4 regions of the Streptomyces sp. NBC_00038 genome follow, and region 4 is predicted to be linked to each of the others. Evidence: riboswitches for the same ligand, from Rfam matches in the RefSeq annotation. Region 4 holds a riboswitch; each other region holds the start of a gene.

The links. A riboswitch is a leader RNA that binds a small molecule or an ion and turns the genes downstream of it on or off. The one in region 4 is predicted to bind cyclic di-AMP.
Region 1: linked by a shared signal. The riboswitch ahead of OG219_RS19930 (transglycosylase family protein) and the one ahead of OG219_RS22880 (M23 family metallopeptidase) in region 4 are both predicted to bind cyclic di-AMP.
Region 2: linked by a shared signal. The riboswitch ahead of OG219_RS35795 (M23 family metallopeptidase) and the one ahead of OG219_RS22880 (M23 family metallopeptidase) in region 4 are both predicted to bind cyclic di-AMP.
Region 3: linked by a shared signal. The riboswitch ahead of OG219_RS40815 (LysM peptidoglycan-binding domain-containing M23 family metallopeptidase) and the one ahead of OG219_RS22880 (M23 family metallopeptidase) in region 4 are both predicted to bind cyclic di-AMP.

Annotation. Positions count from the first base shown of each region.
Region 1 is NZ_JAPELQ010000001.1:4,397,593-4,405,247, reverse strand. It holds gene OG219_RS19935 (transglycosylase family protein) at 19-969, shown strand; cyclic di-AMP (ydaO/yuaA leader) riboswitch at 1,153-1,317, shown strand; gene OG219_RS19930 (transglycosylase family protein) at 1,322-2,017, shown strand; gene eno (phosphopyruvate hydratase) at 2,361-3,647, shown strand; gene OG219_RS19920 (septum formation initiator family protein) at 3,755-4,231, shown strand; gene OG219_RS19915 (DUF501 domain-containing protein) at 4,307-4,882, shown strand; gene OG219_RS19910 (Ppx/GppA phosphatase family protein) at 4,879-5,820, shown strand; gene OG219_RS19905 (NAD(P)/FAD-dependent oxidoreductase) at 6,271-7,655, shown strand, end outside.
Region 2 is NZ_JAPELQ010000001.1:7,930,277-7,937,931, forward strand. It holds gene OG219_RS35785 (pitrilysin family protein) at 1-884, shown strand, start outside; gene OG219_RS35790 (pitrilysin family protein) at 881-2,269, shown strand; cyclic di-AMP (ydaO/yuaA leader) riboswitch at 2,462-2,622, shown strand; gene OG219_RS35795 (M23 family metallopeptidase) at 2,635-3,399, shown strand; gene OG219_RS35800 (GntR family transcriptional regulator) at 3,612-4,307, shown strand; gene OG219_RS35805 (HPr family phosphocarrier protein) at 4,447-4,728, opposite strand; gene OG219_RS35810 (GNAT family N-acetyltransferase) at 4,935-7,655, shown strand, end outside.
Region 3 is NZ_JAPELQ010000001.1:9,116,038-9,123,692, forward strand. It holds gene OG219_RS40810 (alpha-galactosidase) at 1-1,852, shown strand, start outside; cyclic di-AMP (ydaO/yuaA leader) riboswitch at 2,153-2,310, shown strand; gene OG219_RS40815 (LysM peptidoglycan-binding domain-containing M23 family metallopeptidase) at 2,315-3,238, shown strand; gene OG219_RS40820 (SGNH/GDSL hydrolase family protein) at 3,563-4,348, shown strand; gene OG219_RS40825 (TetR/AcrR family transcriptional regulator) at 4,471-5,091, opposite strand; gene OG219_RS40830 (Glu/Leu/Phe/Val dehydrogenase dimerization domain-containing protein) at 5,175-6,353, opposite strand; gene OG219_RS40835 (MBL fold metallo-hydrolase) at 6,726-7,655, shown strand, end outside.
Region 4 is NZ_JAPELQ010000001.1:5,080,763-5,088,417, forward strand. It holds gene OG219_RS22870 (PrsW family intramembrane metalloprotease) at 1-1,210, shown strand, start outside; gene OG219_RS22875 (aldo/keto reductase) at 1,237-2,181, opposite strand; gene OG219_RS22880 (M23 family metallopeptidase) at 2,330-3,361, opposite strand; cyclic di-AMP (ydaO/yuaA leader) riboswitch at 3,373-3,529, opposite strand; gene OG219_RS22885 (PP2C family protein-serine/threonine phosphatase) at 3,805-5,046, opposite strand; tRNA gene OG219_RS22890 (tRNA-Met) at 5,172-5,245, opposite strand; gene OG219_RS22895 (alginate lyase family protein) at 5,306-6,517, opposite strand; gene OG219_RS22900 (dihydrofolate reductase family protein) at 6,832-7,655, opposite strand, start outside.

The DNA.
Region 1 (7,655 bases), 680 kb from region 4:
CACGTGAAAGGCTTCCGCATGCTCTCCGGGAACGGCCGCCATCGTCGCCCCCGTCAGGCTCCCGCTCTCATCGTCGCGGCAGGAGTGACCGGATCGGCCATCGCGATCCCGTTGCTCGGTGCCACGAGTGCGAGCGCGGCCGACGTCACCACCTGGGACCGTGTCGCGGAGTGCGAGACGGGCGCCGCCTGGAGCGACAACTCCGGTGACGGGTACTACGGCGGGCTGCACGTGACCCAGTGGGACTGGGAGAACTACGGCGGCCTCAAGTACGCCCCGAGCGCCGACCAGGCCAGCCGCTCGCAGCAGATAGCCGTCGCCGAGAAGATCCTCGACGGCCGGGGGCTCGTCGCCTGGCCCACCTGTGGACCCCTCTCCGGGCTCAGCAAGGACTCCGCCTCGGTGGAGGTCGACACGGGTGTGTCCGACGACTCGTCATCCGACACGTCCACTTCGGACTCCTCGGACTCTTCGGAATCAACCGACTCATCTGGTTCGACCGACTTGTCCGCATCGTCCACCCCCTCGCCGTCCGCTTCGTCCTCGTCCGGCACTTCGACCAAATCCGATACTTCGGATGAGGGTGCGGGTGCGGACTCGAACGGATCAAACAGTGACGACTCGGACAAGTCCACCCAGGAGGACGGCTCTTCGAGTACGTCCGACAGCGCGACGACCGGCGCCGGGCGGCACCGTGGTGACACCGCCACCGAGGGTGCGACCGACAGTCGTACGGACAGCACGTCCGGGCGGCACGCCTCGCGTGAATCCGACGCGGCCCGCGATGTCGTCGACGGCTCGTACGTCGTCCGCGCCGGAGACAGCCTCTCGGTCATCGCCGACGCCCTTGGCCTCGAAGGCGGATGGACCGAGCTGTACGCCGAGAACGAGGAGACGGTCGGCACCGACGCGAACCTCATCCTCCCCGGTCAGAGCCTTGCAGTTGATGTCGAACCGGGCGAAAAGTAGCGGGAGTTCACGTCATGGTTCGCCATGGAATGTCCGGTTTGGCGAGAATGAGAGATGGATCTCAGACCCCCTGATCGTCTTTGAAATTCCGCCGATCGCCTGCCTACGGTCGTGACCGCTCGCCACAGCGGGCCCCGACGGACGCAACGCCGAATCCTGCCAGCGGCCGTACGGGAACAGTCGTCGCGTCAAGCGCCGTAGGCAGGAGCGGGGGACCCAAGGTAAGTGCCGCGCCCGGTAGTTGACCGGGAGTGGCTTGGGGTGAAGCCGTGTGCCGAAAGGTGCGCGACCGGGCACTCACCCGCCCGAACCCGACAGCTCACCTCGCAGGCGTCGGTGAGGGGATCACTTCATGCTGCGTTCGTGCAAGGGCAAGCACCGTCGCCCGTCCAAGGTCACCCGCATTGCCACGCTCGCCGGGGTGACCGGCGTAGCCGTCGCCGCCCCGCTCATGGCGTCCGGCACCGCCTCCGCCGCCACCACCTCCGAGTGGGACACCGTCGCCCAGTGCGAGTCCGGCGGCAACTGGGCCATCAACACCGGCAACGGTTACTACGGCGGTCTGCAGTTCTCCTCCTCCACCTGGTCCGCGTACGGTGGCAGCGCTTACGCCGCCACCGCCGACCAGGCCTCCAAGTCCCAGCAGATAACCGTCGCCGAGAAGGTCCTCGCCGCGCAGGGCAAGGGCGCCTGGCCGTCCTGCGGCACGGGCCTGTCGAGCGCCGCGTACGACGGTGGCACGAGCGACTCCTCGTCGTCCTCGTCCTCCTCCTCGTCGAGCAGCGAGCAGAGCACCACTCCTTCGCAGCAGTCGAGCACGCCCACCGCCACGACCAAGGCCGCTGCGACGAAGACCGTCGACACCCCGACCGGCAAGAAGGTCAAGAAGGGTGACGGCGAGTACAAGGTGAAGAAGAACGACACCCTCAGCTCCATCGCCGAGGCGAAGAACGTCAAGGGTGGCTGGCAGCAGCTGTTCAAGCTGAACAAGGACATCATCGACGACGCGGACTTCATCTACCCGGGTCAGCAGCTGCACCTCAGCTGAAGCGCGAAGCCTCAAGACTGAGGAGCCATGGTTGTCGGCCCACGGCGGTCGGCTGACAACAGGCTCGCAGCTGAACCACAGCTCTCTCCTATACGTGGTCTCCATACTGAAGGCCTCGTGTGGGTCACCCCCGTCCCCACGGGCTCCCCGCTCCGGTGCGTGTTCCCCCGTACGCACCGGGGCGGGGTTTTTCATTCCCTTTTTGTTCCGATCTGGAACAATGTTTACCCTGAGTTCTGCCCAAGGGATGGTCGACCGGCTGGCCGATCCCTCCGAGCCGGTTAGGCTCATCCCGCAGGGGTCTAAAAGGCCCCCGCGTACCCGCGTCACATCCCAGAAGGAGATGCTCGTGCCGTCCATCGACGTCGTCGTAGCCCGGGAAATCCTCGACTCGCGAGGGAACCCCACCGTCGAGGTCGAGGTCGGCCTCGACGACGGCAGCACGGGTCGTGCCGCCGTTCCGTCCGGCGCCTCCACGGGTGCCTTCGAAGCCATCGAGCTGCGCGACGGTGACCCCAACCGCTACGGCGGCAAGGGTGTGGAGAAGGCCGTCCTCGCCGTCATCGAGCAGATCGGCCCGGAGCTCGTCGGCTACGACGCCACCGAGCAGCGCCTGATCGACCAGGCGATGTTCGACCTGGACGCCACCGACAACAAGGGCTCGCTCGGCGCCAACGCCATCCTCGGCGTCTCCCTCGCCGTCGCGCACGCCGCCTCCGAGGCCAGCGACCTCCCCCTCTTCCGCTACCTCGGCGGCCCGAACGCGCACCTGCTGCCCGTTCCGATGATGAACATCCTCAACGGCGGCTCGCACGCGGACTCCAACGTCGACATCCAGGAGTTCATGATCGCCCCGATCGGCGCGGAGTCCTTCTCCGAAGCGCTGCGCTGGGGCGCCGAGGTCTACCACACCCTCAAGAAGGTGCTGAAGACCAAGGGCCTGTCCACCGGCCTCGGCGACGAGGGCGGCTTCGCCCCGAACCTGGAGTCCAACCGCGCCGCGCTCGACCTCATCATCGAGGCCATCAAGCAGGCCGGTTACATCCCCGGCGAGCAGATCGGGCTCGCGCTCGACGTCGCCGCGTCCGAGTTCTACAAGGACGGCAAGTACGAGTTCGAGGGCAAGTCCCGCTCGGCCGCCGAGATGACCGAGTACTACGAGGAGCTCGTCTCCGCGTACCCGCTGGTCTCCATCGAGGACCCGCTGTACGAGGACGACTGGGCCGGCTGGAAGGTCATCACCGACAAGCTGGGCGACAAGGTCCAGATCGTCGGCGACGACCTCTTCGTCACCAACCCCGAGCGCCTGGCCCGCGGCATCGAGGAGGGCTCCGCGAACGCCCTGCTCGTCAAGGTCAACCAGATCGGCTCGCTGACCGAGACCCTGGACGCCGTCGAGATGGCCCAGCGCAACGGCTTCAAGTGCATGATGTCCCACCGCTCCGGCGAGACCGAGGACGTCACCATCGCCGACCTCGCCGTCGCGGTGAACTGCGGTCAGATCAAGACCGGCGCCCCGGCCCGCTCGGACCGCGTCGCCAAGTACAACCAGCTGCTGCGCATCGAGGAGATCCTCGACGACGCCGCGGTGTACGCCGGTCGCAGCGCCTTCCCCCGTTTCAAGGGCTGACCCTCCGGGTCAAGTAGGAAGCGTCGTACGTACGTCCCCGTACTCGGTCCCGTACCGTGTGCGGGGACGTACGCACGTGACGGGTTTGTACCGGGGAGGCGGGACTCATGGCCGTGAAGGACCGGGACCGGTTCTCCACCGCGACCAGGCTGAAGCTGCTCGGCGAGCAGACGGCGGCCCGGGTCTACCGCTCCCAGACCAAGCGGCAGGCGCGCCGCTCGCGGCTCACCGGGCGGGCGGCGCTCCTCGCCCTCGTCCTCTGTTCGCTGGTCGTGGCCCTCGCGTACCCGATAAGGCAGTACGTGTCCCAGCGCGCCGAGGTCGCCGACCTGCAGCAGCAGCGCGAGGAGGCCCGTGCGCGTGTCGAGCAGCTGCGTGACCTCAAGGCTCGCTGGCAGGACGACGCGTACGCGGAGCAGCAGATCCGGGACCGGCTGCACTATGTGATGCCGGGGGAGACCGGGTACATCGTGATCGACCCGGACGCGGCGAAGCAGTCCCGCGCCGGCCAGGGGGCGGCCGACCGTCCCTGGTACGCCAACGTCTGGGACGGTGTGGACAAGGCCGACCGTTCCGACGAATGACAGTTGACAGATATTGAAATCTGTCATCTGTCATTCGATATCTGATAGCTGACCACGGAAAGACAGCACCCAGGCATGCAAACGCCCCCGCCGACCACCCCCTACACCGAGCCGACCGACGCGGACGTCGAGGCCTTCAAGCAGCAGCTGGGGCGACCGCCGCGCGGGTTGCGCGCGATCGCGCACCGTTGTCCCTGCGGTCAGCCGGACGTGGTGGAGACGGCGCCCCGCCTTCCCGACGGGACGCCGTTCCCGACGACGTACTACCTGACGTGTCCGCGTGCCGCTTCCGCGATCGGCACGCTGGAGGCCAACGGGGTCATGAAGGAGATGACGGACCGTCTGGCGAGCGATCCGGAGCTGGCCGCCGCGTATCGCGCCGCTCACGAGGATTACATCGCGCGGCGTGACTCCATCGAGGTCCTGGAGGGCTTTCCCAGCGCGGGTGGCATGCCGGACCGGGTGAAGTGCCTCCATGTGCTGGTGGGTCATTCCCTGGCGGCGGGTCCGGGCGTGAACCCGCTGGGCGACGAGGCCATCGGGATGCTGCCGGAGTGGTGGCGCAAGGGGCCCTGCGTGACGTCGTCGGATGACGACACCCGGCAGCTCGGCGCCGAGGCGGCCCCCGCCGCCGAGGAGGCCGCCAAGTGACCCGTGTCGCCGCCGTCGACTGCGGTACGAACTCGATCCGGCTGCTCGTGGCGGACGCGGACCCGGAGACGGGTGAACTCGTCGACCTGGACCGCCGTATGACGATCGTGCGGCTCGGTCAGGGTGTCGACCGGACCGGGCGGCTCGCCCCGGAGGCGCTGGAGCGGACCTTCGCCGCCTGCCGTGAGTACGCGGCGATCATCAAGGAGCACGGGGCGGAGAGACTGCGGTTCGTGGCGACCTCCGCGTCCCGTGACGCCGAGAACCGGGACGAGTTCGTGCGCGGGGTGCTGGACATCCTGGGTGTCGAGCCGGAGGTGATCACCGGTGACCAGGAGGCGGAGTTCTCCTTCACGGGTGCGACCAAGGAGCTGACGGGCCGGGACGACCTTGCCAAGCCGTACCTGGTGGTGGACATCGGCGGCGGGTCCACGGAGTTCGTGGTGGGCGAGGACCATGTGCGTGCCGCGCGCTCCGTCGACATCGGCTGCGTGCGGATGACCGAGCGGCACCTCGTGCACGAGGGCAAGGTCAGTGACCCGCCGGCGTCCGCCGAGGTCGAGGCGATCCGCGCCGACATCGGAGCGGCCCTGGACCTCGCGGAGCAGACGGTGCCGTTGCGGGAGGCGCGCACGCTGGTCGGGCTTGCGGGCTCGGTCACCACGGTCTCGGCGATCGCGCAGAACCTTCCCGAGTACGACTCGGTCGCCATCCACCACTCCCGGGTCCCGTACGAGCGCGTCCGTGAGATCACCGAGTCGCTGGTGAGCTCGACGCATGCCGAACGGGCCGCGATCCCGTCGATGCACCCTGGCCGTGTCGACGTCATCGCGGCCGGTGCCCTGGTGCTTCTTTCGGTGATGGAGCGGATCGGCGCGACGGAGGTCGTGGTGAGCGAGCACGACATCCTCGACGGGATCGCCTGGTCGATCGCGTAGTGGTGGCTCGCCTCGCCGGGCGCCTCTCCTGAGCAGGTCGGACAACGTATGAGCGCGCTTCAGGGCCCTGGAAAACCTCTCGGCGACGCGCCGTCGGAAAAGTTCGTGAAGTTCTTCACAAGGAAAAAGGCCCTGTTGGGCGAGGTTTTCTTCCCCAGGGCCCTTCCGGGGGGCTCAGCAGGCCGGGAAGGGTGCTCACCGGAGCGTTCGGGGAGTGTTTCGGCCGTGTGAAACGGGGGTCGGCCCGGTCGGTTCGGAGGGCCTTCGCGGGGCCTCCGTGGACACGGAGTGGCAGCTCACGCGGTGTTGACAACGGTCCGCGTTACACGGTGGTTCCCCTCCGGCGCCATGACCTGGGTCACGTGGGCGGCGGAGTGTAGCAGAGGGTCCACCCATGCTTGTGAAGGGGCTCACGAGCGACCCCCCTGGGGCAGGTGGATACTCGATGGCATGAGCACCACGGAGCGTCCCAGGATCCTCGTAGTAGGCGGTGGGTACGTAGGCCTGTACGCAGCTCGGCGCATTCTCAAGAAGATGCGCTACGGAGAGGCGACCGTCACGGTTGTCGACCCCCGGTCGTACATGACCTACCAGCCCTTCCTCCCCGAAGCCGCCGCCGGCAGCATCTCCCCGCGGCATGTCGTCGTCCCGTTGCGACGCGTGCTGCCCAAGGCGGAGGTCCTCACCGGTCGGGTCACCACCATCGATCAGGACCGCAAGGTCGCGACGATCGCCCCCCTCGTGGGTGAGGCGTACGAGCTGCCTTTCGACTACCTCGTCGTCGCGATGGGCGCGGTCTCGCGCACCTTCCCGATCCCCGGCCTCGCCGAGCAGGGCATCGGTATGAAGGGCATCGAGGAGGCCATCGGCCTGCGCAACCACGTTCTCGAGCAGCTCGACAAGGCTGACTCCACGACCGATGAAGAGGTCCGGCGCAAGGCGCTGACGTTCGTCTTCGTCGGCGGTGGCTTCGCGGGCGCGGAGACCATCGGTGAGGTCGAGGACATGGCCCGCGACGCGTCGAAGTACTACACCAACGTGTCCCGCGAGGACATGCGGTTCGTCCTCGTCGACGCGGCGGACAAGATCCTTCCCGAGGTCGGCCCCAAGCTCGGCCTGTACGGCAAGGAGCACCTGGAGAGCCGCGGTGTGGAGATCTACCTCTCCACCTCCATGGACTCGTGCGTCGACGGTCACGTCGTGCTCAAGAACGGCCTCGAGGTCGACTCCAACACGATCGTCTGGACGGCCGGCGTCAAGCCGAACCCCGTTCTCTCCCGCTTCGGTCTGCCGCTCGGCCCGCGTGGTCACGTGGACACGCAGACCACGCTGCAGGTGCAGGGCACGGACTACATCTGGGCCGCGGGCGACAACGCCCAGGTTCCGGACGCCGCCGCCCGCAAGGCCGGTGTCGAGAACGCCTGGTGCCCGCCGAACGCCCAGCACGCGCTGCGTCAGGCGAAGGTCCTCGGCGACAACGTGATCTCCGGTATGCGGGGCTTCCCGCAGAAGGAGTACTCGCACGCCAACAAGGGTGCGGTGGCCGGGCTCGGCCTCCACAAGGGCGTCGCGATGATCGTCATGGGCAAGATGAAGATCAAGGTCAAGGGCCGTCTCGCCTGGTACATGCACCGTGGCTACCACGGCATGGCGATGCCGACCTGGAACCGGAAGATCCGCGTCTTCGCGGACTGGACGCTGGCGATGTTCCTCAAGCGTGAGGTCGTCTCGCTCGGTGCCATGGAGACTCCTCGCGAGGAGTTCTACGAGGCCGCCAAGCCCGCGCCCGCCCCGGCGGCCGCTGCCGCTCCCGCTGCGCCCGCCAAGACCGAGGA
Region 2 (7,655 bases), 2.8 Mb from region 4:
ACGGGACCGCGTTCGAGAAGCTGACCGCGCTCGCGTACCCCGAGGGCCACCCGTACCACCACACCCCGATCGGGTCGATGGCCGACCTGGACGCGGCCACCCTGGAGGACGCCCGCGCGTTCTTCCGCACCTACTACGCGCCCAACAACGCGGTGCTCTCGGTCGTCGGGGACATCGACCCCGAGCAGACGCTCGCCTGGATCGAGAAGTACTTCGGTTCCATCGCCGGGCACGACGGCAAGCCCGCCCCGCGCGACGGCGCCCTGCCCGACACCATGGGCGAGGAGCTGCGCGAGGTCGTCGAGGAAGAGGTTCCCTCGCGCGCGCTGATGGCCGCCTACCGGCTCCCGGAGGACGGTACGCGCGCAGGTGACGCTGCCGACCTGGCGCTGACCGTCCTCGGTGGCGGCGAGTCCTCCCGGCTCTACAACCGGCTCGTACGCCGCGACCGCACCGCCGTCGCTGCCGGGTTCGGCCTGCTGCGGCTCGCCGGAGCGCCCTCCCTGGGGTGGCTCGACGTGAAGACGTCCGGCGATGTCGAGGTCCCCGTCATCGAGGCCGCCGTCGACGAGGAGCTCGCCCGGTTCGCCGAGGAGGGTCCCACGGCCGAGGAAATGGAGCGCGCCCAGGCCCAGTTGGAGCGCGAGTGGCTGGACCGGCTCGGCACGGTCGCGGGCCGCGCCGACGAACTGTGCCGGTACGCCGTCCTGTTCGGCGACCCGCAGCTCGCCCTGACCGCCGTGCAGCGCGTCCTCGACATCACCGCCGAGGAGGTCCAGGAGGTCGCCAAGTCCCGCCTGCGCCCCGACAACCGCGCGGTACTCGTCTACGAACCGATCGCCGCTGAAGACGCTGAAGACACCGACGAGGAGGCGGCGAAGTGACCGAGCTCGCCACCATGGAGTTCCACCCCCAGCCGCAGGCCGGCGAGGCCAGGCCGTGGGCCTTTCCCGCACCCGAGCGAGGCACCCTGGGCAACGGCCTGACCGTGCTGCGCTGCCACCGCCCCGGCCAGCAGGTCGTCGCCGTGGAGGTGCTGCTCGCCGCGCCGCTGGAGGCCGAGCCCGCGGGCCTCGACGGCATCGCCACGATCATGGCGCGGGCCTTCTCCGAGGGCACCGACAAGCTCTCCGCCGAGGAGTTCGCGGCCGAGCTGGAGCGCTGCGGCGCCACGCTCGACGCGTACGCCGACCACCCCGGCGTACGCCTGTCGCTCGAAGTCCCCGTCTCACGCCTCCCGAAGGCCCTCGATCTGCTCGCCGACGCCCTGAGGGCACCGGCGTTCGCGGACAGCGAGGTCGAGCGGCTGGTGCGCAACCGGCTGGACGAGATCCCGCACGAGACCGCCAACCCGGCCCGCCGCGCCGCGAAGGAGCTCTCCAAGGAGCTGTTCCCGGCCACGTCGCGCATGTCGCGCCCGCGCCAGGGCACCGAGGAGACGGTCGAGGCGATCGACTCGGGGGCCGTACGCGCCTTCTACGAGAAGCACGTACGCCCCGCCACGGCCACCACCGTGATCGTCGGCGACCTCACCGGAGTCGACGTCGACGCGCTGCTCGCCGACACGCTCGGCTCCTGGACCGGTTCGTCCGCCGAGCCGCGCCCGGTGCCGCCGGTGACCGCCGACGACACCGGCCGGGTCGTCATCGTGGACCGTCCCGGCGCCGTCCAGACGCAGCTGCTCATCGGCCGTGTCGGCGCCGACCGGCACGACCGCGTCTGGCCCGCCCAGGTGCTCGGCACGTACTGCCTCGGTGGCACCCTCACCTCGCGCCTGGACCGCGTCCTGCGCGAGGAGAAGGGCTACACCTACGGTGTGCGGGCGTTCGGCCAGGTCCTGCGCTCCGCCCCGGACGGCTCGGGCATCGCGATGCTCGCCATCAGCGGCTCCGTGGACACCCCGAACACGGGCCCGGCGCTCGACGACCTCTGGAAGGTGCTGCGCACCCTCGCCGCGGAGGGCCTGACGGACGCCGAGCGCGACATCGCCGTACAGAACCTGGTGGGTGTGGCGCCCCTCAAGTTCGAGACGGCGGCGGCCGTCGCGGGCACGCTGGCCGACCAGGTCGAGCAGCATCTGCCCGACGACTACCAGGCGACGCTGTATCAGCAGCTCGCCGCCACGGGCACCGTGGAGGCCACCGCGGCCGCCGTGAGCGCCTTCCCGGTGGACCGCCTGGTGACCGTCCTGGTGGGCGACGCCGCGACGATCGAGGAGCCCGTCAAGGCCCTCGGAATCGGTGAAGTGAGCGTCGTTCCGGCGGAGTAGGACAGCAGTGCCCTTGGGGGCCCAGGAGACCACGGAGTCTCCTGGGCCCCCATTTGTCCGTATTGATAGAGAGGTTGCCTGTCTGCCCTGTGGCATGCGCTACAAAAGCCGTGATCCGTTTGTCGATTGAAAGATGTCCCGTTTAGCGTCGGTCCGGCTGTTCGTCAGGCAGTGCGCCGCACCCGCGGCACCGGACAGCCATCGCTTAGTCCCCGTACGGCGCGAGCCAGGGGAGCCGGGGACCCACACGCAGTCCCTGGGGTGAATCGGACGCCCTCCCCGGAGGTGGTCCGTAGGAGACCTTCCTGCTCCGAACCCGTCAGCTAACCCGGTAGGCGAGAAGGAAGGAAAGGATCAGCCCCTCCATGGCGTTCACCTGTGGCACAGGGAAGCACCGTCGCCCGAGCCGCGTGCAGCGCACGACCACGAACGCCATCGGCGTCGCGGCGCTCACCACCACCGGTGTCCTCGGCTCCCTGGCCGCCCCGGCGCTCGCCGCGGACAACTCCGTCGAGCAGACCGGCCTGACCCAGGCCGTCGAGATCGGTGACACGATCGCCGACCAGATCGACGCGCAGGCCGCGGCCCAGCAGCACGCCGCCGACGAGGCAGCCGCACAGAAGAAGGCCGACGAGGCCGCGAGGAAGAAGGCCGCGGAGAAGGCCAAGGAGGAGCGCGAGGCCAAGGAGCGCGCCGCCCGCGAGGCCGAGCGCAAGCGCCTCAACACCTTCGTCCCGCCGGTCACCGGCTCGTACATCTCCACCGGCTACAAGACCGGCGGCAGCCTCTGGTCCTCCGGCAGCCACACCGGCATCGACTTCCACGCCGCGTCCGGCACCTCGGTCCACGCGGTCGGCTCCGGCACCGTCGTCGAGGCCGGCTGGGGCGGCGCCTACGGCAACAACATCGTCATCAAGATGAACGACGGCACGTACACGCAGTACGGCCACCTGTCGTCCATCGGCGTCTCCGTGGGCCAGACGGTCACCCCGGGCCGGCAGATAGGCCTCTCCGGGTCCACCGGCAACACCACAGGGCCGCACCTCCACTTCGAGGCCCGGACGACCGCCGAGTACGGCTCGGACATCGACCCCGTCGCGTACCTCCGCTCGCACGACGTGAACATCTGACGCCGCTCCGGCGTGAACGTCTGATCACTCGCGTACGTACTTCACAAGGCCCCGGCTCGCACGAGCCGGGGCCTTGTCGTTTCGAACCGCTTCCTGTCCAAAAAATATCCATGGATTCCGGCCCGCCATCGGAAATTCCGAGTCTCTGCAATAGAGTCACTGAACAAGCGTCAATCGACGGCGTTTCACGGGGATTAAAGCGGAGGTCCGGTATGCGTGTTCCTGCGCACTCGGTATGCACAGCGATCCGCGACGACATCGTCGCGGGTGTCTACGAGCGCGGCAGCCGGCTCACCGAGGAACTGCTCGCGCGCCGCTACGGAGTCTCGCGCGTCCCTGTGCGCGAGGCCCTGCGCACGCTGGAGGCAGAGGGCTTCGTCGTCACCCGGCGGCACGCGGGCGCGTGCGTCGCGGAGCCGACCGAGCAGGAGGCCGGGGACCTGCTCGAGATGCGCATGCTCCTTGAGCCGCTGGGCGCCGCCCGGGCCGCGCAGCGCCGCACCGAGGCCCACCTCAAGGTGCTCCGAGGCCTGGTCAGACTGGGTCAGGAGCGGGCCAGGAGGGGCAACAGCGAGGATCTGCGCTCGCTGGGCGGCTGGTTCCACGAGACCCTCGCGCAGGCCTCCGGAAGCACCGCGCTGACCTCGACACTCGCCCAGCTGCGGCACAAGATCGCCTGGATGTACGCGGTCGAGGCGCCGGCCAACCCCGCGGAATCCTGGGCGGAGCACGGCGGGATCGTGGACGCCGTGGCGCGCGGCGACAGTGAGCGGGCGCGGGCGATCACGGCCCTGCACACCGAACGGGCGACGGCCGCGCACCGGCTCCGCTTTCCCGGCGCGGGGGATCGCCCGGACCGTGTGAGGACTTCGCAACATCCCGTAAACATGACGGGCCTGCGGCATTAACAAGAGCGCCGTATACAAAGAGGAGTAATTCGCGGGAGATTATTTATGCTGCCCGCACAATGGAATTGCGAAGGGCCCACCCGATAATTCGGGTGGGCCCTTGCCGGTGTTTTGGAGCGATGAAAACCGCCACTGCACCTCAGACGGTCTCGGGAAGCTCCTCGAGCCCCTCGGCGACCAGCTTCGCCAGACGGTCCAGGGCGACGTCCGCGCCCTCGGCGTCGGACGCGAGGACGATCTCCTCGCCGCCCGTGGCCCCCAGGCCGAGGACCGCGAGCATGGAGGCCGCGTTGACGGGGTTGCCGTCAGCCTTGGCGATCGTCACGGGGACGCCGGAGGCCGTGGCCGCCCGGACGAAGATGGAGGCGGGGCGGGCGTGGAGGCCCTCGGCCCAGCCGACGTTGACGCGGCGCTCAGCCATGTGATGCTGCCCTTCAGGTGGCTCAAGTTGTCTAGACCAGTGTCCCATATCGTGAAGCGCGTCCGGAGCGGGTGCATTCGGTGACAAACCGTCTGTTGCCGTCTGCCGCCGTCCCGGACCCCGTTGTCGGATCCCGGCCTGGATCCGACTTCGGTCCCCCAAGACTGCCTCGCGCCGTTGTCGTACGCGAGCCGTACTGTGGGCGCATGGACAACTCGTCGGACCGGCACGAGTACCCCTCCCACTGGGAGGCGGACGTGGTGCTGCGCGACGGCGGTACGGCACGCATCAGGCCCATCACCGTCGACGACGCCGAGCGCCTGGTCAGCTTCTACCAGCAGGTCTCCGACGAGTCGAAGTACTACCGCTTCTTCGCGCCGTATCCGCGCCTGTCCGCGAAGGACGTTCACCGCTTCACGCACCACGACTTTGTGGACCGGGTGGGACTCGCGGCCACGGTGGGCGGCGAGTTCATCGCCACCGTACGCTACGACCGCATCAACGCCGACGGCCTGCCCGCCTCCGCGCCCGCCGACGAGGCCGAGGTCGCCTTCCTCGTCCAGGACGCCCACCAGGGGCGCGGCGTCGCCTCCGCCCTCCTCGAACACATCGCGGCCGTGGCTCGCGAGCGGGACATCCGCCGGTTCGCCGCCGAGGTACTGCCGGCCAACAACAAGATGATCAAGGTGTTCACGGACGCCGGGTACCAGCAGAAGCGGCACTTCGAGGACGGCGTCGTACGCCTGGAGTTCGACCTCGAACCCACCGACAGGTCGCTCGCCGTGCAGCGTGCACGGGAGCAGCGCGCCGAGGCCCGGTCCGTGCACCGGCTGCTCGCACCCGGCTCGGTCGCCGTCATCGGCGCCGGCCGCACGCCCGGCGGCGTGGGCCGCAGTGTCCTCACGAACCTCCGCGAGGCCGGCTTCACGGGGCGGCTGTACGCCGTGAACAGCGCGGTCCAGGAGAGCGAGATCGACGGAGTGCCCGCCTACCGATCCATCGGTGACATCGGCGAGCCCGTCGACCTCGCGGTCGTCGCCGTGGCGGCGCCGTACGTCCCCGAGGTCGTCGCGGAGTGCGGTGACCACGGCGTGCAGGGGCTCGTGGTCGTGTCGGCGGGGTACGCCGAGAGCGGCGCCGAAGGGCGGGAACGCCAGCGCGAACTCGTCCGCCAGGCCCGCACGTACGGCATGCGCATCATCGGCCCCAATGCCTTCGGGGTCATCAACACCTCTCCCGACGTGCGGCTCAACGCCTCGCTCGCGCCGGAGATGCCCCGGCCCGGACGGATAGGCCTGTTCGCCCAGTCGGGCGCGATCGGGATCGCCCTGCTCTCCCGCCTGCACCGGCGGGGCGGCGGCGTCACCGGCACCACCGGCGTGTCGACCTTCGTCTCCTCCGGGAACCGGGCGGACGTGTCCGGCAACGACGTACTCCAGTACTGGTACGACGATCCGGACACCGACGTCGCCCTGATGTACCTCGAATCCATCGGCAACCCGCGCAAGTTCACCCGGCTCGCCCGGCGGACGGCCGCGGTGAAGCCGCTGGTCGTGGTGCAGGGAACCCGGCACGCCGCCGCTCCGCAGGGGCATGCCGTACGGGCCACGCGGTTGCCGCACGCCACCGTGTCCGCGTTGCTGCGGCAGGCCGGGGTGATCCGGGTGGACACGATCACCGAGCTCGTCGATGCGGGGCTTCTGCTGGCACGCCAGCCGCTTCCTCCCGGGCCCCGGGTGGGGATCCTCGGGAACTCGGAGTCGCTGGGGCTGCTCACTTACGACGCGTGTCTCGCCGAAGGGCTTCGGCCGTTGCCGCCGCTGGATCTGACGACGGGGGCGTCGGCGGAGGACTTCCGGGGTGCGCTGTCGCAGGCCCTTGCCGATGACGGCTGCGACGCCGTTGTGGTCACCGCCATCCCGGCGGTGGGGGAGACCGGCGCTCAGGACGCGGCCCTGGCCGAAGCGCTACTCGCTGCCTCCGCCTCGGCTCCGGCCAAGCCGGTGCTCGTCGTGCACGTCGAGCTCGGTGGGCTCGCCGAAGCGCTGTCGGCGGCTGCCAGCACCGCACCACCTGCCGCTGCCACGGCACCCGGAGCTGTGGGCGGTGCCTACCGTCCCCCACTCTCGGCTTCGCACGAGCGGGGGGACCCCGATCGCTCTCCGGAACGCCTGCCCACCGCCGAAGCTGACGGCTCGCAGGCTGCGGGAGCGGAGCGCCAGCGCGCCGCGGGAGCGGACCGCCCGTCTGCGGTGGGAGCCGCCCGCCCACACGCGGCGGAAGTGGAGCGCCTGCCAGCGGGGCGCGAGCCTGTCGCCGGAGCGGAGCGGCTGCCTGCCGTAGGAGCCGACCCCTCGCAGGCGGCGGGAGCGCAACATCCGCAGGCAGGGCGCGCCCCTGCTGCGGGAGCGGACCGCCCGCCTGCCGGGGGAGCCGACCGCCCGTATGCTGCGGAAGCGCAGCGCCCGCAGGCGGAGCGCGAGCCCGTCGCGGGAGCCGAGCGCTCGCTCACCACCGGAGCGAGCCGCTCGCACGCAGCGGAAGCGCAGCGCCCGCAGTCCGCGCACGTGCCTGTCGCGGGAGCCGACCGCCCGCAGACCGCGCACGCGCCCGTCGCGGGAGCCGACCACCCGCAGACCACACACCCACCCGCCGCAGGAGCCGACCGCCCGCTCGCCCCGGAAGCCGCGCAGCCACCCGCTGCCCGAGCGGACCGCCCGGCAGACGCAGAAGCCGCGCAGTCGACCACCACCGAACCGCCCCCACCCGACTCCCGCCTCATCCCCGCCTACCCCGCCGCCGAACGTGCTGTCCGGGCCCTCGCCGAAGCTGTGAAGTACGGCCAGTGGCGGCGGGATGCCGCTGAGCCCGGTCGGGTGCCGGAGTATGAGGACATCGACGAGAAGGGTGCCGCCGGGCAGATCGAC
Region 3 (7,655 bases), 4.0 Mb from region 4:
CCCCCGCTTCGCACGCCCCGCCCTGTCGGTACGGACGGACGAGCGGCGCGGGACCGAGTGGCGCTTCGAGGAGTACGAGACGGACGGGGACGAGCTGCGGCTGCGCTTCTCCGACTCCGGGCTCGGCATCACCCTCCACTACCGGATGCGCGGCGATGTGGTCGAGCGCCGGGTGAGCCTCGTCAACGCGGGGCCCGCACTGGAGCTGCTGCGCGCCGACTCCGCGACCTGGACACTGCCCGAGCGTGACGGCTGGCGGTTGTCCCAGCTGCACGGGCGGTGGGCGGCCGAGTCCCGGCTCGTGCGATCGCACCTCACCTACGGCGAGAAGGTCATCGGCAGTCGGCGCGGGCACACCGGGCACCAGCACCTGCCGTGGGTCGCGCTCGACAGCGAGGCGACCGAGGAGAGCGGCGAGGTGTACGGGTGCGCGCTCGGCTGGTCGGGTTCCTGGCGGATCTCCGTGGCCCAACTCCCGGACGCGCGCGTGCAGATCACCGGCGGCGCCGGGTACGACGACTCGGGGCTGCTGCGCCTGGAGCCGGGGGAGTCGTTCACGACGCCGGTCTTCGCGGGGCTCTGGAGCGACGGCGGCTTCGGCGGGGCGAGCCGCGCCTGGCACGCGTACCAGCGTACGTATGTCATCCCGGACGCGGAGCAGGACCGGCCCGTGCTCTACAACTCCTGGGAGGCCACCGGCTTCGGTATCTCGGAGGATCAGCAGCGCAAGCTCGCGCGGCGGGCCGCGGCCATGGGCGTCGAGCTGTTCGTGGTCGACGACGGCTGGTTCGGGGCGCGCACCAGCGACCGCGCGGGGCTCGGTGACTGGACGCCCAATCCGGACCGCTTCCCGGCCGGTCTGAAGCCGCTGGCCGAGGACGTACACGCGCTGGGCATGCGGTTCGGCATCTGGGTCGAGCCGGAAATGGTCAATCCGGACAGCGAGCTGTACCGCGCGCACCCCGAATGGGTGCAGTTCCAGCAGGGGCGAACCAGGACGGAGTACCGCAATCAGCTCGTACTGAATCTCGCGCGCCAGGACGTCCAGGAGTACCTGTGGGAGCAGCTCCACGGACTGCTATCCAGTGCTCCCATCGACTATGTGAAGTGGGACTTCAATCGTTGTTTCACGGACGCGGGTTGGCCGGGCGAGCGCTTTCCGCAGAAGCTGTGGGTGGCGCACGTGGAGGCCCTGTACGGCCTTCTCGACCGGCTGCGGGCCGCGCACCCCGGTGTCGCGTTCGAGTCCTGCTCGGGCGGTGGCGGCCGTATCGACCTGGGTGTCCTGGCCCGTACGGACCAGGTGTGGACCTCCGACAACACCGACCCGCTCGACCGGCTCGCGATCCAGGACGGCTTCAGTCAGATCCACCCGGCCCGGATCATGGCCGCCTGGGTCACGGACAGCCCGAACACGCAGCTCAACGGGCGGGTCAGCTCGCTGCGCTTCCGGTTCGTGAGCGCGATGGCGGGGGTGCTCGGCGTCGGCGGCGACCTGAGCGAGTGGAGTGAGCAGGAGCTTGCCGAGGCGCGGGACTGGGTGGAGCTGTACAAGGAGATCCGGCCCGTCGTGCAGCGCGGCGACCTCTATCGGCTGCGGCCCCCGGAGGGCGGGCTGAGTGCGGTGCAGTACGTCCATGGCGACGAGACCGTCGTCCTCGCCTGGCTCCAGGCCCAGCGCCACGGTGAGCCGGTCGCGCCGCTCCGACTGCGCGGACTCGACCCGACACAAGCGTACGAGTGCTGCGAAACGGGCGAAGTGCACCGGGGTGCGGTGCTGCTGCATCACGGGGTGCGGACGGGGCTGCGCGGGGATCTCGATGCGACGGTTATCCGCCTGCGTCGCATGTGACTGTTCTGTCCGAATTAGCTGCTTCATTCCAACTGGCCCTGGAATAAGGTGCCGTGGGCCGACGTGCGTGAGCAGCGTCATATTCGTGACGATGTGTTGCGACCCCTTTTTGTCAACCCGCCCGAATTCCCGGGCTATTTGAGAGGGCGGAAAGGTCATCTGTCCACAGAGGGTGACGGGAATTCCGGCAAGGATCAAGAGGGTGACGTCCACAGAAAGCGCACATGGTTGTCGACGCGCTCTCATTTCGCTTACGTTCGCCCTCAATCCGGACGGACGCCCAATCCTGCCGCCGCCCGGAATCCGCACTCACCCGTATGTGGCAGGAGCGGGGGACCCACAGGTACGACGCCTGTTCCGGTCTCCGGAACGGGCTAGGGGTATAGCCGCGCAGCCACGCGGCCGGGCATCTCCAGCCCGCACCCGACAGCTCACCTCGCAGGCGCCGGAGAGGAATTCGTCATGCCCGCGAAGGGTAAGCACCGCCGTCCCAAGTCCCAGCGTTTCACGCGCTCGATCGCCGTTGCCGGAACGGGTGGCGCCGCGCTCGCGCTGCCGCTGATGGGAGCCACCGGCGCCCATGCGGCTACTCCGACGGCCACGGTTTCCTCCACTCAGGAAAAGGCCGCGACGGCTTTGGAAAAGGCCGCCGCTTCTGCTCCGGCCGCCGCCAAGAAGACCGCGACGAAGACCTACGCGGTAAAGGCGGGCGACTCTCTTTCGAAGATCGCCACCGACCAGAGTGTCAGCGGCGGCTGGAAGAAGCTGTACTCGGACAACCGCAAGGCCGTCGGCGAGGACCCGGCTCTGATCCACCCCGGCCTGAAGCTGACGATCGGCAAGAAGGCCGCGTCGAGCTCCTCTGCTGAGTCGTCCGCCAAGTCGCAGTCGTCCGCCGAGTCGTCCAAGTCCTCCGAGTCGTCCACCAAGACGACCGCCGAGACCACGGCCCCGGCCACCGACACCGCCAGCAGCTCCGGCTACACCATGCCGGTCGAGGGCGCCACCGTCGGCACCGCCTACAAGACCGCGGGCAGCATGTGGTCCAGTGGCTACCACACCGGCGTGGACTTCGTGGTCCCGACCGGCACCACCATCAAGTCCATCGCCGCGGGCACCGTCGTCTCGGCGGGCTGGGGCGGCGCGTACGGCAATCAGGTCGTCATCCAGCACGCCGACGGCCAGTACTCGCAGTACGCCCACATGTCCTCCCTCTCCGTCTCGGCGGGCCAGACCGTGACCGAGGGGCAGCAGATCGGCCTCTCCGGCGCTACCGGCAATGTCACCGGACCGCACCTGCACTTCGAGATCCGCACCACGCCGGACTACGGCTCGGACGTGGACCCGGTCGCGTACCTGCGCTCGCACGGTGTCACCGTCGGCTGACGCCTCTCCCTCATCTCCGAAGGCCGGACCCCACGATCCCCGGGGTCCGGCCTTCGGTGTGTCGTGGTCGACGCGCCGCGTTCCTTTGGATTCACGATCGGGGCCCTGTCGGACGGTTCCACGGTCCAGTGGTGGAACAACGGGCAACTCCAGGTGTGGCGGCTGTTCAACCACCCCTGAAAGGCCCTTATTCCGAGCTTGACCCAGACTTTATGAGTGGCTTATCTCACCACCCGTCAACCCCTTCCTACGGTCGCGTAGCTCACACCCGAAGGTGAATCATGGGTCGTTGTGGCAGACGATTCGAAGAGTGTCAACAGATCAGTGATCGGGTCGTACGTGGCGGTGGGGGACAGCTTCACCGAGGGCGTCGGCGACCCCGGGCCCGACGGGGCCTTTGTCGGCTGGGCCGACCGGTTCGCGGTACTTCTCGCGGACCGGCAGCCCGAGGGCGACTTCAACTACACCAATCTCGCCGTGCGCGGCAAACTGCTCGACCAGATCGTCGAGGACCAGCTCTCGCGGGCGAAGGAGCTCGCGCCCGACCTGGTCTCCTTCTGTGCGGGCGGCAACGACATCATCCGGCCAGGCGTCGACCCCGACGAGGTCGCGGAGCGTTTCGAGCGCGCGGTCGCCGACCTCACCTCCCATGTCGGCACCGTCATGGTGACGACCGGCTTCGACACCCGTGGCGTGCCCGTGCTGAAACACATGCGCGGCAAGATCGCCACGTACAACGGGCACATCCGGGCCATCGCCGACCGGTACGGCTGCCACGTCCTCGACCTGTGGTCCCTGAAGACGATTCAGGACCGCCGCGCCTGGGACGGCGACCGCCTGCACCTGTCACCCGAGGGCCACACCCGCGTCGCGCTCCGGGCCGGCCAGGTCCTCGGCCTCGAAGTACCGGCCGACCCGGACCAGCCGTGGCCGCCCCTCCCGCCCCGCGGCACTCTCGAGGCCAGGCGCGACAACATCCTCTGGGCGCGTGAGTACCTGGTCCCGTGGATCGGGCGTCGCCTGCGCGGCGAGTCCTCCGGGGATCATGTGGCGGCCAAGGGGACGCTCTCGCCGGACGACATCAAGACGTGGATCGACGCCGTGGCCTGAAGCGAGGTCCGGCGCCGGGCTCGGCGGCTGAGCGAGGGGTGGTTCGTGGTGCCGGGACCCGGCACCACGAACCACCCCTCGACGTTTCGCCGTTCCGGAGGAGACCCCTTCAGGTACGCGCCTCAGCGCACCGCCGCCGTCAACGCCTCCCGCTCAAGGCCCAGTTCGCGCGCGAGCGCCTCGTCCACCCATTCGTGGGTCCGCGCCCGCGACACGGCACCGTCGTACGACGTCATCTGCACGGCGAGCCCGTCGAGCAGCGCCGTGAGCCGTAGGGCCGTGCCGGTGGGATCAGGGCAACGGAACTCGCCCGCGGCCACTCCCTCCGCGATCACCTCGATGATCGCGGCCTTCCACTGCTTGTCCAGGTAGCACGTGACCTCCCGCAGCGCGGGCTCGCGCAGTGCGGCCGCCCAGCCCTCGATCCACAGCCGCCATCCCTTGGCCTGCCCGGTCGGCGCGTACCAGCGCACCGCGGCCCGCAACCGTCGCAGCGCCGACGTACGACGGCCGAGCAGCTTGCGCAGATGGGCGAGATCGTCCTCGGCCGCGAACGTGAACGCCTCGGCGACCAGCTTCTCCTTGGTCGAGAAGTGGTACAGCACCAGTGCGTTGCTCACTCCGAGTGCCGAGGCCACGTCGGCGATCCGTACCGCCGCCACACCGCGCGCCTCGATCTGTTCGACGGCGGCGCGCAGCAACTCCTCACGCCGCTCCGCCACGTTCAAACGCACTCTCGCCACGCGTCAACCCTAATCCCTCGCCAGAGGCGGTGTTGGAGCCGGGGCACCATGGTTCGCGCTGGTCGTGCCGGTGGTCCCCGCCGTCATCCGTACCAGCCGAACCGCTCCGCGATCGCCGGCAGCCGGTCGGCGACAATGGCGTGCGCGGCGGCCCGCGGTGTGGTCCCGTCGGCCTCCGCGCGGGCCAACGTCTGGTCGATGAGGGCGCGCATGGAGCGCCGTGTGTACGCGAACGCCTCGTCCGCGTCCGCGCCGATGTCGCCGAACAGCGTCCACCACCACCAGGCGTTCGTCCCGGAGTTGACCACGACGTCCGGCAGAACGGTGACCCCGCGCGCCGCGAGCAGTTCCTCCGCCTCCGCCAGAACCGGCATGTTGGCCGCCTCGACGACCCAGCGGGCGGTGATCCGGCGCTGGTTCACGGTGTCGATCGCGTACGAGACCGCCGCGGGCACCAGCACCTCCGCGTCGGCGGACAGCCAGGCCTCGCCCGGCAGTTCACGGTCGGCCGGGCGCAGCGCCGAGCGGTCGACCGTCCCGTACCCGTCCCGTGCCGCGAGCAGCGCGTCGACGTCGAGGCCCGCAGGGTTGGCGATCGTGCCCTTGATGTCGGCGACGGCCACTACCGTGAGCCCCGCGCGCGTGAGGAAGCGAGCCGTGGCTCCTCCCATGGTGCCGAGTCCCTGCAGGGCGACGCGCGTGCCCGCGTACGGCACCCCGGCGCGATCCAGGGCCGCGAGCACCGACTCGGCGACACCGCAGCCGCCGACCAGTTCGTCGAGCCCGATCCCGTCCACCTCGACCGCGAAGGCGTCCGCGAGCCGCCGTCTGGCCGCCACCTCGTCGTCGAGCAGCGGGTACACGGCCTGGATGGACGAGACGAGCCCCGCCTCCTCGGCCGCCCGGTCGACCAGGTCCTGGGTGAGGCCGAGATCCTCGCCCGTGGTCCAGAAGCTCTCGATGTACGGGCGCATGGCACGCAGGTAGCGCACCAGAAGGCCGTACGCCGCCGGGTCCCGGGGATCGCAGTCGATGCCGCCCTTGGCGCCGCCGAGCGGGATGTAGCGGCCCTCGGGGTTGTAGTGCAGGGCTTCTTTCATGGTCATGCCCCGGGCGAGCCCCGTGACCTCGTCCAGCGTGCAGCCCGCCCGCATCCGCAGTCCGCCACTGGCGACGCCTCGTACGAGCCGGTCGACCACGAGGAAGCCCTGGTGGCCGGTGACGTGGTCGGTCCAGGTGAGCAGCATCAGGGGGGCGGTCACGGGGTCTCCTCGGGGTACGGCGGTCAGGGGCTGGACGACCAGCGAGGCCCACCGCCGTGGGGGTGTCGGAGCCTCGGTACATGGTGTCTCCAAAGGCGGCCGGATGGACGGGGCCGGACGGTCACAGTACGCGTACTGAACTGCCAGTCAGTAACCGGTGCGGCTGGGCCGAGCCGGCGCCGTGGAGCGGACGCACGTCCGTCCCGGGGCCGCCGGAACTCGCGTCCCGTGGTCAGGAAGAAGAGCGGGCGCCGTGGGGTTGAGGAGATACAGGCCATGGGGTCACGGAAATTGTGCTGTGACAGGGCCGACCCGGCGCTGTCAGAGGCGGCGACCATAATGAAAGCCTGACTGACTCCACCTGGAGGTACTGTGACCGGTTTCCGTCCCCTGAGCTCCGGGCTCCGCGCGCTGCGGCCCGCCGCCTTCGGCGCGGATCCGGCGGGTGAGCGCCTGGAGCGCATCCGCAGATCGCCGAACTTCGCGGACGGTGTCTTCAAGAACCCGGAGGGTACCCCTCGGCCGGACGGTGCCATGCGCGAGGTCGCGAAGACCTTCTTCCGCAAGGAGGAGCGTGTCCTGCGCGCCCCGGAGGGCACGGTGCCGGTGCATGCCACGACGCTCGCCGACCTGGGCAGGCCCGCGTCCACCGGGCTGCGGCTCACGTGGATGGGGCACTCCAGCGTCCTCGCCGAGATCGACGGACACCGGGTGCTCTTCGACCCGGTCTGGGGAGAGCGCTGTTCCCCGTTCAACTTCGCCGGACCCAAGCGGCTGCATCCGGTACCGCTGCCACTGGCCGCGCTCGGCCCGGTCGACGTCGTCGTCATCTCGCACGATCACTACGACCACCTCGACCTGCCCACGATCAAGGCCCTGGCCGACTCGGACACGCTGTTCGCGGTGCCGCTCGGCGTCGGCGCCCACCTGGAGCACTGGGGCGTGTCGGCGGACCGGCTGCGTGAGCTGGACTGGAACGAGTCGACGAAGGTCGGGGGAATCACCCTGACGGCCACCCCGGCCCGCCACTTCTGCGGCCGCGGCCTGCGCAACACCCAGCACACGCTCTGGGCGTCCTGGGTGGTGGCGGGCGACGAGCACCGGATCTACCACAGCGGCGACACCGGCTATTTCGAGGGCTTCAAGGACATCGGTGCCGAGCACGGCCCGTTCGACGCCACGATGATCCAGATCGGGGCGTACAGCGAGTTCTGGCCGGACATCCACATGACGCCCGAGGAGGGCATGCGCGCCCACCTGGGCCTTCAGGGCGGGCGGCCCAGCGGCGTCATGCTGCCGATC
Region 4 (7,655 bases):
GCTCGTGATCCTGGCCCTGGTCCGCCGGCAGACCGGCACCGAGGGCTTCCTGGTCGGCCTCGGCCTCGCCGTGTTCCCCGTCCCACTCCTCGTCGCCGCGTTCCGCTGGCTGGACCGCGTCGAACCGGGCCCCTGGCGGAACCTGCTCTTCGCCTTCGCCTGGGGCGCGTGCGCGGCCGCGCTGATAGCGATCGTCGCCAACAGCTTCGCGACCAGATGGATAGCGACCGCGACGGCCGACCCGACCAGCGCCGACACCCTCGGCGCGACCGTCATAGCGCCCATCGTGGAGGAGTCCGCGAAGGCGGCGGCCGTCCTGCTGGTCTTCCTCTTCCGCAAGCGGGACTTCACCGGGATCGTCGACGGGGTCGTCATCGCCGGGGTCACCGCCACCGGCTTCGCCTTCACCGAGAACATCCTCTATCTCGGCACCGCCTTCGGCACCGACCAGCTCAGCGGCGACAGCGGGCTGGCATCCGTCACCGCCGCGACCTTCTTCGTGCGCGTGGTGATGTCCCCCTTCGCGCACCCCCTGTTCACGGTCCTGACCGGCATCGGCTTCGGCATCGCGGCCCTGTCCGCCGAACACCACCATGTGCGCCGCGTCCTGCTGCCGCTCGCCGGACTCCTGCTCGCCATGGGCATGCACGCCATGTGGAACGGCTCGTCGAGCTTCGGGGAGTTCGGGTTCTTCGCGGTGTACGCCACGTTCATGGTGCCCGCGTTCGCACTGCTGACCTGGCTGGTCATCTGGACCCGGCAGCGGGAACTGCGCACGGTGCGTGCGGAGCTGCCCGCCTACGCCGCCGCCGGGTGGCTGTCCGCGTCCGAGCCGTACGTGCTCGGCTCGATGCGCGCGCGCCGGCTCGCCCGCGAGTACGCCGCCCGCCACCCGGGAGGCAGGCCCGCCGCCCGCTCCGTCGCCGAGTACGAGGCGTACGCGACCTCGCTCGCCTTCCTGCGGCACCGGGCTCGCGACGGCCGCGCGGGCCCCGACTTCCTCGTACGGGAACGGAAGTTGCTACACGAGCTGTGGCTCCGCCGGGAGGTGGCGCGCCCCGCCCTGGCGTACGCGGCACGGGCGACGGCTCCGGTTCCGGTGCCCCCGCCCTGGCCCGCGTACGGCTACGCGCCCACGTACGGCCGGCCCCACCCAGGGCCCTACGGGACCGCGGCGCCGTATCCCACGTACAACCCGTACCGCTCGTAGCTTCCTCGCGAGGGGAAGCTAAGCCGTTACGCCGACGCCTCCGTCAGCCTGCCCAGCTCCGCGTCCGTGAGGACAAGGTCCGCCACCCCCAGCAGCGCCGGAAGCTGCTCGACCACCCGTGCCGAGGCGATAGGTGCCGCGACCGTCGGCTGGGCGGCGAGCCAGGCCAGGGCGACCGTGGCGACCGGGACGTCGTGGGCCTGGGCGGCCTCGTCGAGCGCGGCCAGCACGCGAAGGCCCCGCTCGGTCTCCAGGTGCTTGCCCGCGCCCGCCGCACGCGGGGAGTCGACCGTCGTACCCGGCCGGTACTTGCCGGTGAGGAAGCCGGCCGCGAGGGCGGAGTACGGGACGGCCGCCAGGCCCGAGCGGGAGGCGATGTCGCGCAGCGGGCCCTCGTAGGTGTCGCGCGAGACCAGGTTGTAGTGCGGCTGGATGGCGACGTAGCGGGCGAGGCCCTCGCGGTCGGAGAGGTCCAGGGACTCCTGGAGCCGCTCGGGCGAGATGTTGGAGGCCGCGATGTTCCGGACCTTGCCCGCCTTCACCAGCTCGTCGAGCGCGCCGATGATCTCCTCGACCGGCACCTCGGGCTTGTCGAAGTGCGTGAAGTAGAGGTCGATGTAGTCGGTGTCCAGGCGGCGCAGGGAGGCGTCGGCGGCGGCCTTGATGTTGACGCCGGACAGCCCCGGATAGTCGGGGTGCTGGCTGACCTTGGTGGCGATCACGACGTCGGCCCGGTTGCCGCGCGCCTTGACCCACTTGCCGATGATGGTCTCGGACTCGCCGCCCTTGTTGCCGTCGATCCACGCCGAGTACGAGTCGGCCGTGTCGAGGAAGTTGCCGCCCGCGGCGGCGTACGCGTCGAGCACGGCGAAGGACCGGGCCTCGTCGGCGGTCCAGCCGAAGACGTTGCCGCCGAGGGCGAGCGGGAAGACCTCGAGGCCGGACGAGCCGAGCTTGCGAAGAGAAGTCATGCCCGACTTCAACGTCCCAAGTGGATGGATGTATTCCGCACATACCTGACCGGCGGCTCTGACGCCGGGGGGGTGCCGTCAGAACCGCCGGGGATCAGGGAACGTACACGCGAGAGAACGTACGCGGCAGCCCTGAAGAACTGACCTGTCAGGGATTGATGCCCTTGCTCTGCAGCCAGGCCATCGGGTCGATCCCGGTCGCGGCGCCGTCGGGGTGGACCTCGAGGTGCAGATGCGCCCCGGTGACATTGCCCGTCGCACCCACGCGCCCGATGACATCACCGGTGGCGACCTTCTGCCCCACGCTGACGCTGATCGACGACTGGTGGGCGAACCAGAGCTCGGTGCCGTCGTCGAGCGTGAGCACCGTCTTGTAGCCGTACGACCCGTCCCAGCCGGCCTGGGTGATCGTGCCGCTGTGGATCGCCTTGATCAGCGTGCCCGTGGGCGCGGCGAAGTCCAGACCGGTGTGGTAGCCGGAGGACCAGAGGGCGCCGGCCTGACCGAAGGTCGAGGTGATGGTGTACGAGGAGGTCGGCAGCGTGTAGCTCTTGGCGAGCTCGGCGAGGCGCTCGGCCTCGGCTTTCGCCGCGGCCTCTTCCTCCGCCGCCTTCTTCGCGGCGGCTTCCTTGGCCTCGGCCGCCTTCTGCTCCGCGGCGGCCGCGTCGGCGGCCTTCTTGACGGCGGCGGTCTGGGCGGCCTGCTGGGCCGCGGTGTCGGCCTGGTCCTGCTGGGACTCGGCTTGCTGCACGATGCGGGCGCGCAGGGCCTCGCCCGCGTCCGTGGTGCCCTGCTCGGTCTCGGCGCTGGTCAGGCCGGCGCTGGTGAGCGGGGTGGTGGAGCCCACTGCCTCGTCGTCGGAGGTGTCGTCCGAGAGGATCGTGCTCACGGACGGCAGGTCGGGCAGCGAGATCGAGACCGGCGGCTTGTTGGGCGCCGCGGTGGCCATGCCGCCCGCGCCGACCGCGGCTATGACGCCGACGCCCAGAACGGTGGAGCTGCGCGCGAGTCCGCCGCCCCCGCGCTGCTTGCCTACGCGGTGCCGGCCACGGACGGGACGGAGGGAGTCCTCGGTGGGATTCCACTCCTCCCGGGGGCCCTCGTCTTCTTTGCCGTAAACGAAGGTGTGCGTTTCGCTCGGCGGATACGAGGTTGCCTGGGCAGGCGGGTTGGACGCCACGTGGGCGTGCTCCTTTCCTTCCTTCTCGCCTACCGGGTTAGCTGACGGGTTCGGAGCAGGAAGGTCTCCTACGCGCGTCATTCGCGGTGTTCCCACTGCGAAAGACGCTCGATTCACCCCAAGTTGGTGGTTCCCCGGCTCCCTTGCGGGATTAGGCGCGTGCGCACGGAGCCGACTCTCGTGACGGCTGGGACGACCGCGCTGCGTTATCGAACGTTAATAGACGCGGGCACTGGATTCCAAGCCGTTCGGACTGATCATTAACGCTTCTGGCCAGGACTTACGGGTCATCACAGGCGTAAAACGGGCGAGTTGACCACACCTCATCAGTCACAACACTCTTGACGGTGTGTCAGTTGTTATGCGGAGGGGCGTCACTCGATCACCCCCGGTGACAACGAAGCCAAAACCCTCCGGGCCAGACCCTTCGGCGCCGGAACCTCTCACGGTCGCCGTACCGCGAGCAGCGCCATGTCGTCCGTCGTCCTGCCGCCCGAGTGCCGGCGGACCTCGTCGGCGAGTGCGGTCAGCAGCGCGCCGGGCGCGGGGAAGGTCCGTCCGGCGAGGAAGGCCGCGGGATCGTAGAAGCGCCCGCGCCCGTCGCGGGCCTCGGACAGCCCGTCGGTGTGCAGGAGCAGCGTGGCCCCCTGCGGGAACTCCGCCTGCTGCGCGCGGTCGGGCCCGCCGCCCAACTCACCCAGCCCGAGCGGCAGTGCGGGCTCCCCGGCGTCGAGCGTGACGAGCGCGCCGTCCGCGTGCAGGAGCAGCGGCGGCGGATGGCCCCGGTTGACGATCCGTACGACCTCCTCGCCGCGCGGGATCTCCGCGAGGACGGCCGTGGTGAACCCCTCGAAGGCGTCGAGGCCCTCGCGCCGGGTGCCCTCGCGCGCCAGCGCCCGCTCGAGCCGCCCGGCGACCGCCTCCAGGCTCGCCTCCTGCTCGGCGGCCTCCCGGAACGCCCCGATGACCACGGCGACCGCCGCCACGGCGCCCATCCCCTTTCCGCGTACGTCGCCCACGACCAGCCGTACGCCGTACGGGGAGTCCTGCACCGCGTACAGGTCCCCGCCGATGAACGCGTCCTCCTGCGCCGCCTCGTACCGCGCCGCGACATCGAGCGCGCCGATCCGCTCGCCGGGCTCCGGCAGTACGGCGCGCTGGGCGGCCTCGGCGATCTCGCGGACGGAGGCGAGGCGTGCGTTGCCGCGCCGGACGAGGACGTTGATGAGGACGGCCAGGACGGCGGCTGTCAGCACCGTGGCCATCTCGGTGGCCGACTCGGCCTGCCGGACGAGGCCGAGCCTGATGTGGACCGCGAGCGCCGCCACGAAGGCCGCGGCGCCGGTGAGTACGGTGCCGCGCAGCGAATAGAGGGGAGCCGCCACGAGCGGGGCGGCCGTGAAGAGGGGCCCGCCGGTGAAATCCCTCGGCGTGAGGTCCTCGTACAGGGCACCGGCGACGATGAGCAGCGCGGGGAGCACCCGGACGAATCTGCGTGTGTACGAGATCCTGCGAGGGTTCGCTCCCGCCGACCGGGCCTGCAGTCCGTCGCCCGGCCCGGGATCGGGCACGGGCACGGGGTCCCCGGGCAGCCGCCCGCCGGACCGGTCGTAAGCGGGGTCGTACGAGCCATCGCGCGGGTCGGACGGATCCCCCGCCCGCTGCGTACCTGCTCGCTGCCCCACCCGTCCAGGTTTCCCGGAGCGGGGTCGGGGGGCGACCGCTGTGGGCCGCACGGGGGACACCGGCCCCCACCGGAAACACCAAGGGCCGGAACTCGTGAATCCGAGTTCCGGCCCTTGGCCTTCAGTAGCGGGGACAGGATTTGAACCTGCGACCTCTGGGTTATGAGCCCAGCGAGCTACCGAGCTGCTCCACCCCGCGTCGTTAAACCCAACTATACGCCACTCGCGGGACACCCAGTACCAATGTCGCCGTCACCCCTCAGTCGGCCGGATTCCCCGCGTGCGTGAGCGTCTCCCAGGACACGAACAGATCGTCCGTACCGGCGGGCCGCGTCTGCTCGGCCAGCCGGTGGGCGGCCGGGACGTGGACGTCGAGCCGGTCCTCCAGGTGGTTGAGCGCGACCTCCAGGTCGGGCCCCATGTTCCGGTCGACCCGCCCGCCGCACAGCCACGCGGGCGCCGTCTCCCCCATCTGGTACCTGGAGTGGAAGTCGAGCGCGGCCTTCAGCCGGTCCTTGACGCCGCGGTAGAGGTCGACGCCCTGGTGCCAGGCGGTCTCGGCGATGTGCGCGGTGGCGGCGAGCGAGTATCCGACGTGCTTGAAGTTGCGGCAGGTCTCCTGCGAGACCCCGTCCGTGTACCGCTGCTGCCCGAACCAGTACGTGGTCAGCTTCTGCGGGGTGTCGACGGTGCTGCCGACGGGCGTCAGCGGCACCTTCCCGTCCTTGGCCAGGTAGAAGTACGCGGGCACACGCTGCCGGAAGCGCTCGACGGCGTCGTCGAACGCCTTGTGGTCATCGAGGAACACGGCGATGCCGATCGCGGCATCGGTCATGACGAGATCCCAGTTCCCGTTGAAGTCCGGGACTTTCCTGCTGACTTCGGGCAGGTAGGCGGTCCGCAGCATGCCCTCGAACCGTGCGACGCCCACCGCAGGCCAGACGGCTCCCGTGTGCCGTACGATCTCTCCGGCCCGCGCCCAGGTGGACCCGGCCCACGCGGTCTGCAGGCCGGCGTTCCCCGCCGTGTGCTTCTTCACCTTCCCCGACCAGGCGTCCATGATCTGAACCGCCTTGTCGGCGTGCTCCTGCTTGCCCGTGATGCTCCACAGCAACGCCTGCGTGTACGCCGCGATGGCGTCCTCGCGCTCCTCGACGCACCCGTGCCCGGCCTTGCTGCCCGGCGGGCAGTCGACAGTCGCGTAAGGCTTCGCCTGGTACTTGTACGACCCGTACTTGCTGTCCCGCATGTCCAGGAACGCCTGCAGCCACGGCTGCCTCCCCGCGTCCACGTGCTCGCGTACGGCGGCCAGCTGATCCTTGCTCACGAGCACCCCGGGATGCTCGAACGCCGCATCCTGGGGCCGCGCCCGCACCGACCGCGTCTGCCCCGACACCCCACAGGACGCCACCAGCCCGACCACCACCGGCGCCAACAGCACCGCCGTCACACGCCGCCCCACTGAACCCATCGCTACTCCTGCCTCCGAGTCGGCTCAGGAGCAGCCTGACGCGTGGGGGGAGGGGCCGCAGGATCTCTTAGGCCGCCTGGGGCGGGTGGCTTTTTTCGCCCCCTCCGCCCCTTCCCGTCCCGTTCCTGGGGGCTGCCGCCCCCTGACCCCCGCTATCGGCCTGGACGGCCTCGTCCTCAAACGCCGGACGGGCTGGAGATAGCCCCTCCGGCGTTTGAGGAGCGGGGTCTGGGGCGGAGCCCCAGGAACAAGGGACGGGTAGGGGCGGAGGGGGCGAAAAACCCCCAGGCCCGCCCCGCCAACCCGGCCCCGCGCTACCCCACCAGATGCCGATTGGGCGCCACCGCCCGCTCCTCGTACTCCGGAAGCACGACCACATCGGCCCCCGCCCCCACAAGAATCCCGCTCCCGTCGGCCCCCGCCACGAACGTGTCCGGCTCCCGCCACGCGGTGACAACCCGCCGCACCCCGGCATCAAGAATGAGCCGCGCACAAGGCGCAGGCCGGGACGCCCGCCGAGCACACGGTTCAAGGCTGCTGTACACCGTGGCGGACGAGAGCCGCGGATCACCGCCATCGACCTTGGCAAGCGCCGCCTCCTCCGCGTGCACCACGGAATCACCCCCCTCCCGGGAGTACCCGCGCGCCAGCTCGCTCCCGTCCGCGGCCACCACCACCGCCCCCACACTGAACGCGGTCTCCGACACCGGACACAACGCCGCCAGCTCACACGCGACCCCCAGCCAGTACCGGTCGGCGGCGGAGGCGAGCCCCCCGACCCCGGGCGCCGTGGGGACGTACCGAATGAGCACGACGTCCCCGACCGCCCGCGTCTCCACCATCCGCATCCGCCCGGCGGGATAGGGCCCGGGCCCGAAGAGCCGAGGCGCGTCCGCCTCCCCGACGAAGAGCGGCGCCACGGCGAGCTGGAGTTCGTCCGCGAGCCCCTCCCGCATCAGCTGCGTGTGCACCCGCCCGCCCCCCTCGACCATGAGGCGCCGCACACCGCGTACGTCATGGAGGTGGGCGAGAACGGCCCGCCAGTCCACCTCGGTCCCGACCGGGACGACATCGGCGTCCAGCCCGAGCCCGCGCAGCCGCTCGGCACCCTTGTCCGTCGTATAGACGACCTTCTCGC